2 regions of the Streptosporangium lutulentum genome follow, and region 2 is predicted to be linked to the other one. Evidence: predicted binding sites of a transcription regulator. Region 2 holds the regulator's gene; the other holds the start of a gene.
The links. The regulator HrcA, encoded in region 2, represses chaperone genes, less so after heat shock. The targets are predictions, from matches to a motif close to TTGGCACTCTCNNNNNGAGAGTGCCAA.
Positions count from the first base shown of each region.

Region 1: a site for HrcA is predicted at 2,517-2,543, ahead of groES (co-chaperone GroES). Genes of this name have one in related genera too.

Region 1 covers NZ_JAUSQU010000001.1:6,559,174-6,563,588, forward strand. Annotated here, with positions in the region: gene J2853_RS29035 (sigma-70 family RNA polymerase sigma factor) at 1-128, opposite strand, end outside; gene groL (chaperonin GroEL) at 403-2,025, opposite strand; gene groES (co-chaperone GroES) at 2,116-2,427, opposite strand; gene J2853_RS29050 (class I SAM-dependent methyltransferase) at 2,800-3,966, shown strand; gene J2853_RS29055 (coiled-coil domain-containing protein) at 4,160-4,415, shown strand, end outside.
Region 2 covers NZ_JAUSQU010000001.1:5,360,152-5,364,566, forward strand. Annotated here, with positions in the region: gene J2853_RS23860 (16S rRNA (uracil(1498)-N(3))-methyltransferase) at 1-552, opposite strand, end outside; gene dnaJ (molecular chaperone DnaJ) at 709-1,845, opposite strand; gene hrcA (heat-inducible transcriptional repressor HrcA) at 1,858-2,871, opposite strand; gene J2853_RS23875 (hypothetical protein) at 3,055-3,792, shown strand; gene J2853_RS23880 (DUF3097 domain-containing protein) at 3,851-4,415, shown strand, end outside.

The DNA.
Region 1 (4,415 bases), 1.2 Mb from region 2:
CGATCTCCCTGAACGGCGAGCCTCGTCAGATCTTTGAGATCATCCCTGTGGGCGGTCCCTTCAGATCTCGTCGCAAGCCTTACCCCATTTTTGGCGTCGGCGACGCATCCCTCGGTCACGTTAGGCATGATGCCCGCCCTGGTATGACCTGTCGTCATCGCAAACGGCTACGGATTGGTCACATTGAAGCGGCGATAACCGGTAGTAATCAATCGATCACAACAACGGCTTGAATTTATAACAATATTTCATTGGATTACCGAATAAGTCGACTATTTGTTAGAACGGTGTTTGGCCTTCCGCACATCACGCGATGACGCTCCGCAGGGCCTTTCGGTTTACCGCAAAACGCGAACGGCTCGCACCCCTCGGGGGGACGCGAGCCGTGCGGATCGATGAAGATCAGTGACCGTGGCCGTGACCGTGGCCGCCCGCGGCGGCGGCCGGAGCCTCCTCCTCGGGCTTGTCCACCACGAGCACCTCGGTCGTCAGCAGCATGCCGGCGATGGAGGCGGCGTTCTGGACGGCCGAGCGGGTGACCTTGACCGGGTCGATGACACCCTGCGCGATCAGGTCGCCGTACTCACCGGTCGCGGCGTTGAAGCCCTGACCGGCGGTCAGTTCGGCCACCTTGGTCGTCACGACGTAACCCTCGAGACCGGCGTTCTCGGCGATCCAGCGGGCCGGCTCGATGAGCGCCTTGCGGACGATGGAGACACCGGTCGCCTCGTCGCCGCTCAGGCCCAGGTCGTCCAGGATCTTGGAGACGTGGATGAGCGCGGAACCGCCGCCGGAGACGATGCCCTCCTCGATCGCCGCGCGGGTCGCGGAGATGGCGTCCTCGAGACGGTGCTTCTTCTCCTTGAGCTCCACCTCGGTGGCCGCGCCGACCTTGAGCACGCAGACGCCGCCGGAGAGCTTGGCGAGGCGCTCCTGGAGCTTCTCGCGGTCCCAGTCGGAGTCGGACTGCTCGATGGCGAGCTTGATCTCCTTGACGCGGTCGGCGATCGCCTGCGCGTCACCGACGCCGTCCACGATGGTGGTGGAGTCCTTGGTGATCACGATGCGGCGGGCGGTGCCGAGCACCTCGATGCCGACGTGCTCCAGCTTCAGGCCGATCTCCTCGCTGACGACCTGGCCACCGGTGAGGATGGCGATGTCCTGCAGCATGGCCTTGCGGCGGTCACCGAAGCCCGGAGCCTTGACGGCGACGGAGGTGAAGGTGCCACGGATCTTGTTCGTGACCAGGACCGCGAGAGCCTCGCCCTCGACGTCCTCGGCGATGACGAGCAGCGCCTTCTTGGACTGGGCGATCTTCTCCAGCAGCGGCAGGAACTCCGAGACGGAGGAGATCTTGCCCTGGGTGATCAGGATGTAGGGGTCCTCCAGGACCGCTTCCATGCGCTCCTGGTCGGTCACCATGTAAGGCGACAGGTAGCCCTTGTCGAACTGGAGACCCTCGGTGAACTCCAGCTCCAGGCCCATGCTGTTGGACTCTTCGACGGTGATGACACCGTCCTTGCCCACCTTGTCGAACGCCTCGGCGATCAGCTCGCCGATCTTGACGTCCTGCGCGGAGATCGTCGCGACGTGCGCGATCTCCTTCTTGTCCTCGACCGGGCGGGCGGACTCGATCAGCTTGTCGCTGACGGCCTTGGCCGCGAGGTCGATGCCGCGCTTGAGCGAGAGCGGCTGGGCGCCGGCCGCGACGTTGCGCAGACCCTCGCGGACCATCGCCTGGGCCAGAACGGTCGCGGTGGTGGTGCCGTCACCCGCGACGTCGTTGGTCTTGGTGGCGACTTCCTTGGCGAGCTGGGCGCCGAGGTTCTCGTACGGCGTCTCCAGCTCGACCTCGCGAGCGATGGTGACACCGTCGTTGGTGATGGTCGGCGCACCGAACTTCTTGTCGATGACGACGTTACGGCCACGCGGGCCGAGGGTCACCTTCACGGCGTCCGCAAGGGCGTTCACACCACGCTCAAGAGCGCGGCGTGCGTCCTCCTCGAACGACAGGGTCTTCGGCATAACATTCCCCTCTATAAGTACGTCGGCGCATCAAAGCCCCGGGCGCTCACGCGACCCGGGGCTCGATACGTCACCTTTATGAAGCTGGAACTACTTCTCGATGACGGCGAGCACGTCGCGGGCGGAGAGCACCAGGTACTCCTCGCCGCTGTACTTCACCTCGGTGCCGCCGTACTTGCTGTAGAGGACCACGTCACCCACTTCGACATCGAGCGGAATCCGCTTCTCGCCCTTGTCGTCCCAGTTGCCGGGGCCCGCCGCGAGGACTTTGCCCTCTTGCGGCTTCTCCTTGGCGGTGTCTGGGATAACCAGACCGGAAGCGGTGGTCTGCTCTGCCTCAAGCGGCTGGACCACAATGCGGTCGCCGAGCGGCTTAACGGGAACCTTGGTGGCGGTCGTCACGTCGGACCTCCCCTTCAGATTTGAATGATCTAGAAGAGGCGACCAGCGGTCTGCCGTCGCGGGTGTCAGACCTGCCTCGTCGCATGTATCTGGCACTCTCACCGGGAGAGTGCCAATACGGAACAGTATGCAAGGAGGGCTTGACAGTCAACACGGGATGGCCCTTCTGCGCTTCACGCGAACGTCAAGCTCTACCTGCCCCCACCTCAAGCTACCGTTCCGGCCGGGCCGCATCCGCCCGGGAAGGTGATGAGACGTCGAGGAATACCCGACGGGCGCGGGGAAGCACGGCGGAAAAGCGGGCGCCGGTCCGGCCTGGCAGCCGAACCGGGGCGAAGGCCACGGCCCGGCCAGGCGGTAACGTCGGACGACGTGGACCTTGACGCATTCCGGGAGCTGCTGACGCCTCGCGGCCAGGAGGCCCTGACGGCCGCGGCCGAGACCGCCGGCGACGACCCGGTGGCGGCGGTGACCCGGCTCAGGAAGAGCTACGACGCGGGCCTGACCTCGGCGGCGCTCACGCAGGCCGGGCTCAGGAGGCGGGCGAGGGAGAAGTTCGGCTCCGACGCCGATCTCATGTACTTCACGCAGGCCGGCCTGGAACAGGCCACCCGCCGGGAGGTCGCCGACCACAGGACGCGCCGCGTCGCCCCCGGCTCCAGGGTCGCCGACGTCTGCTGCGGCATAGGCGGCGACCTCCTCGCGCTGGCCAGGGCCGGATGCGTCGTCGAGGCCGTGGACGCCGACCCGCTCACCGCGGCGGTCGCCCGGGCCAACGCCGAGGCCCTGGGATTCGGCGACCGGGTCTCCGTCCGCACGGCGGACGCCTCCTCCCTCGACCCGGCGGCGTTCGACGTCCTGTTCGCCGACCCCGCCCGCCGTACGGCCCGGGGCAGGACCTTCGACCCGATGGGCTACTCGCCCCCGTGGCCCGACGTGCTGGAGATGGTGGCGAAGGCCACGTCGGCCTGCCTCAAGGTCGCCCCCGGGATCCCCTACGAGTTCGTTCCCGCCGGGGCGGAGGCCGAGTGGGTCTCCTACAAGGGGGACGTCAAGGAGGCCGTGATCTGGTGCGGCGCCCTCGCGGGCGAGACCGATCGCAGGGCCACGATCCTGCCGTCGGGCGACACGATGACGCCCGACCCCCACCTGGGCCAGGCGGAGGTCGGCCCCGTCGGCCGTTACATCTACGAGCCGGACGGCGCGGCGATCCGGGCCCATCTGGTCGCGGAGATCGCCGCGACGGTCGAGGGGCGCCTGCTCGACCCGCACATCGCCTACATCACCGGGGACGTCGCGGCACGGACCCCGTGGGCGTCGCGGTACGAGGTCCACGAGACGCTGCCGTTCTCGCTCAAGCGGCTGCGGGCGGCGCTCCGCGAGCGCGGGGTCGGCAATGTGACGATCAAGAAGCGCGGCTCGGCGGTCGATGTCGACAGATTGAGGAAAGACCTGCGACTTTCGGGGGATAAATCGGCGGTGGTCATTCTTACCCGAATCATCGACAGGCCGTTCGCCTTCATCTGCAATCCCGGCTGACCAGCCGAAACGGCGAATATGGACAATTCATTGACAATTACGATCTTTTAAATTCGACCCCGTTAAACCTTGATCAAGAGGCTAAGGTTGCCGGGCGAGAGTTCACTCTCTCGTGTGCGGTTTGACCGCGTTGAACAGCGAAATGAACCAATCCCACCGCGCGGCTGACCGTCGGCGAGTGAAGGAGCTTTCGGTGGATCACTCCGACCACACCCTGCTCCAGGCAGGCGGCCAGACTGCTATCTCCGACCGGATGCGCGAGCTCCTCGCCCGCGCGGCACAGGATCACGTCTACGAGCAGCGGACCCAGGGCGCGGTGCTGGACGAGATCCGCCAGCGCCTCGAAGGCATGGAGTGGTTGCTGCGGGAGGTCAGGGAGCGTGAGCTCGGCGGGCTGAGCGGCACGCTGGAGTCCGTCCACGGCCGCCTCGACGACATCTCCGTCCGCC
Region 2 (4,415 bases):
GAGCGGCAGGGTGGAGAGCGGGGAAGCCGCCTCCTCGTGCAGCACGACGCCCAGCGCCGCCGCCGAAAGGAGTTCGGCGACCTTCGCGGTGGTGGCGAGTTCGAGCACCTCGGGCAGGTGGAAGCGGCGGGACTGCTTACCCGCCTCCCGGGCCGTGGATCGCCAGCGGGCCAGCGATTTGGCCGCCCGCTCGCCCTTCCACTGGGTGACGCACCTGGCCGCGGCCCAGGGCACGATCACGTCGGCTCCCGCCTCGGTCATCATTTCCACGGCCAGTTCGCCTCTGTCGCCCTTGGGCAGCCCCTGGACCACCACCAGACGAGGGCCCGGCGCGGGCACGTCGTAGCGGCGCAGCGTCTCCACCCGGAGCGAGTCCTTGCCGACGGCCAGGACCACGCACTCGGCCACGGCGCCCGCGCCGTCGGTCAGATCGAGCCGCTCCCCCACCCGCAACCGGCGTACGGCCGCCGCGTGACGTCCCTCGGGGCCGCCGAACGTGAACTCCGCCAGAGCCAGGTCGGCCGGCTCCGCCAGGAAGACCGGAACCGTCATCGGCCGTCGGAGACGTGTCGCCGTGCCCGGGAGGCGTTCCGCCCGGGCCGGAAGACGCCCTCCGCGGGCCGGAAGACGCCCTCCGCAGCGGATCGGGGCGCGCCCCGATCCGCTGCGGAGGGGACGTCTCGCCGTACTCCTCCGGAGAGGCCCCGCTCAGCGGCCATTGAACGCGTCTCGCAGGCGGGAGAAGAAGCTCTGCTGCCCGGGGGCGAACTTGCCGGGCGGGCGTTCTTCCCCGCGGAGCCTGGCGAGCTCGCGCAGGAGCTCCTCCTGTGCCGCGTCAAGGCGAGAGGGGGTCTCGATGTTGACGTGGATCAGCAGGTCGCCCCGGCCGTTCTCGTTGAGATGCTGAATGCCCCGGTTGTACAGCGGGATGGTCTGGCCCGACTGCGTGCCGGGCCGGATGTCCAGCTCCTCGGGGCCGTCGAGCGTCTCCATGGTCAGGATGGTGCCGAGGGAGGCCGCGGTCATCGGAATCTGCACGGTGCAGTGCAGGTCGTCGCCCCGGCGCTCGAAGATCTCGTGCGGGCGCTCGACGATCTCCAGGAACAGGTCTCCGGGCGGGCCGCCACCCGGGCCGATCTCACCTTCGCCGGCGAGCTGGATGTGGGTGCCGTCCTCCACTCCCGCCGGGATGCGGACCTTGATGGTCCGCCGGGTGCGGACCCGGCCGTCGCCGGAGCACTCCTGGCAGGGGTTGCGGATGATCGAGCCGAAACCGCCGCACTGGGGGCAGGGCCGGGAGGTCATGACCTGGCCGAGGAAGGACCGGGTGACCTGGGAGACCTCACCGCGGCCATGGCACATGTCACAGGTGTCGGGGTGGGTGCCGGCCGCCGCGCCGGAGCCCGTGCAGACCTCACAGAGCACGGCGGTGTCGACGACCAGCTCGCGGGTGGTGCCGAAGGCCGACTCGTTGAGGTCGAGCTCGACCCGGATGGTGGCGTTGCGCCCGCGGCGGGCACGCGAACGGGGACCGCGTCCGCCGCCCGCGGCGCCGAAGAAGGCGTCCATGATGTCGCTGAACGGGAAACCCGCGCCGAACCCCCCGGCACCGGCGCCCCCGCCCGAGGCGAACGGATCGGCACCCATGTCGTACATCTGCCGTTTGTTGGAATCCGACAGGACCTCGTAGGCCTGCGTGATGTCCTTGAATCTCTCCTGGGTCTCAGGGTCGGGGTTCACATCGGGATGCAGCTCCCGCGCCAGACGCCGGTAAGCCTTCTTGATCTCTTCCGCACTGGCGTCACGACGCACCCCGAGGGTGCCGTAGTAGTCACTCTTAGCCACTTAGTTGACCTCTTAGGATGCAGCCAGGATCTGGCTGACGTAACGTGCCACCGCGCGCACCGCGCCCATCGTGACCGGGTAGTCCATTCGCGTCGGACCCAGCACACCGAGCCGGGCCAGTTGCTTGTCCCCTGAACCGTATCCAGCGACGACGATCGATGTGCCCTGGAGGCCGGTATAGGGGTTTTCCGAGCCGATCCGCACCGTCAGCGCTGACAGGTCGGACGTCTCGCCGAGCAGGCGCATGAGCACGACCTGCTCTTCCAGGGCCTCCAGCACGTCGCGGAGTCCGACGGTGAAGTCGGCCCCCGCGAGGTTGGCTGCCCCGGCGAAGACAATCTTTTCATCGTGCCGGTCCACCAGGGACTCCAGCAGCACCGACAGGATCGTGGCCGCGAGCGGCCTGTCCTCGGCGGCGAGACGCGCGGGCAGATCGACGACCTTGTCGGGGACGCTGGTGAGCCCGCATCCGTCCAGGCAGGAGTTGAGCATCGCCCGCAGATGGGCGACGCGGGCCTCGTCGACCGTTTCGTGCAGCTCGACCACGCGCTGCTCGACCCGTCCCGTGTTGGTGATGAGCACGAACATCAGCCGGCGCTCACTCAGCGGGACCAGCTCGACGTGGCGAACCGTGGAGTTGGTCAACGTGGGGTATTGAACCACCGCCACCTGCCTGGTCAGCTGCGCGAGCAGCCGTACCGTGCGCATGACGACGTCGTCGATGTCCACCGCGCCGGCCAGGAAGGTCTCGATGGCCTTCCTCTCCGCGCTCGACAGCGGCTTCACCTGCGAAAGCCGGTCGACGAACAGCCGATAACCCTTGTCGGTGGGCACCCGACCGGCACTGGTGTGGGGCTGGGCGATGTAGCCCTGCTCCTCCAGCACCGCCATGTCGTTGCGGATGGTCGCGGGCGACACTCCCAGGTTGTGCCGCTCGACGAGCGCCTTGGAACCCACCGGCTCATTGGTGGACACGTAATCCTCGACAATGGCGCGAAGCACCGCGAGCTTCCGGTCGTCGACCAACGTGCTCACCTCCCTGCCTGCGTCCGAAGGTGGGGACTCCGGGCTGGCACTCTGTGTCCCCGAGTGCCAAGTGTACGGCCCATGGCCGCGAGGTGCGATAACAGGAGGGGCAGATGATCGGACCAAGCCGTCGTCAAGTCAACTGCTATCACTATCCAAGCGGCACGAACCACAATTTCGCACATGTCCCACGATTTCGGCTCTCCTTCGGGTGACGCGTCTACACACGTGCCCGATTACGGCGTTCCTCAACACCCATATGGCCAGCAGCAGTACCAGAACGACCCTTCCTATGGTTATGCCTCTTTCGCTTACGGCGTCCCCCAGGGCCCGCCGCCCAGGGAGAAGATCAAACCCGGCATCGGCTGGATCGTCGGTGTCTGGCTCGTCGCGCTGCTCAGCGTGATCGCCGGCGTCGGCGGCTTCCTCGGCGGTGTCTTCAACGCGCTCGGGGACGCCGCGCCCGCCACGTCCTTCGGCTCGGGCAAGGTCGTCACGGTCAGCCTCGACCCGGCGGACAAGTCCGCCATCTACGTCTCCGCGACCGGGCCCACCGATTTCGAGTGCGCGTTCCAGGGCGGTCCGGGAACCGCCAGGCTGTCGCAGCCGGACATCCAGCAGACCGTCACGTCCGACGGCGTCATCTGGGAGATGGGCTTGCGGGTGGGAGTCGACAAGGCGGGTGACTACCAGCTCACCTGCGACGCGAGCGAGGCCGCCGGCACCGAGTTCGGCGTGGGCACGGAGCTCGCCACCGACTCGCTCTTAGGCGGGGTGATCACCCTGTTCGCGGTGCCGGGCGGCGGGATCCTGCTGGCCGTCATCGTGACGATCGTCGTACTGGTGAAACGGAGCGGCGCCCGCAGACGCCAGGCCGCCGCGTCGGCGGGACAGTGGGGATCGGGACCGTACGGCGGGTGATCTCAGCTTTTGCTAACGTCCATTTGATCCATGGCGAGAAGATGGTGGGCGGTCGGTGATGTACGAACGTGACGTGCTGGCGGGAGACTGGCGACGCCCCCTGAAGGGGAAGATCCCTCAGGTTCCCGCAGAGCTTGACCTGGTCGTGGAGGACGCCGACGGCGGCTTCTGCGGCGCCGTGGTGGCCTGCGACAAGGAGGCCGTCACCCTGGAGGACCGGTTCGGGCGCCGGCGGTTGTTCCCGCTGGAGCCGGCCGCGTTCCTCCTGGAGGGCAAGGTGGTGACACTCGTCCGTCCCGCCGCCGCGCCCCAGGGGCCGAGGCGGAGCGCCTCGGGTTCCATCGCGGTGGAGGGCCTGCGGGCGCAGGTCGCCAGGGAGAGCCGGATCTACGTGGAGGGCATCCACGACGCCGCCCTGGTGGAGAAGGTCTGGGGCCACGACCTGCGGGTCGAAGGCGTGGTCGTGGAGTATCTCGAAGGGGTCGACCACCTGCCCTCGATCGTCGAGGAGTTCGGCCCCGGCCCCGAACGACGACTGGGCGTGCTCGTCGACCACCTGGTTCCCGGCTCGAAGGAGAGCAGGATCGCCGCCCAGGTCTCCTCGCCGCACGTGTTGATCGTCG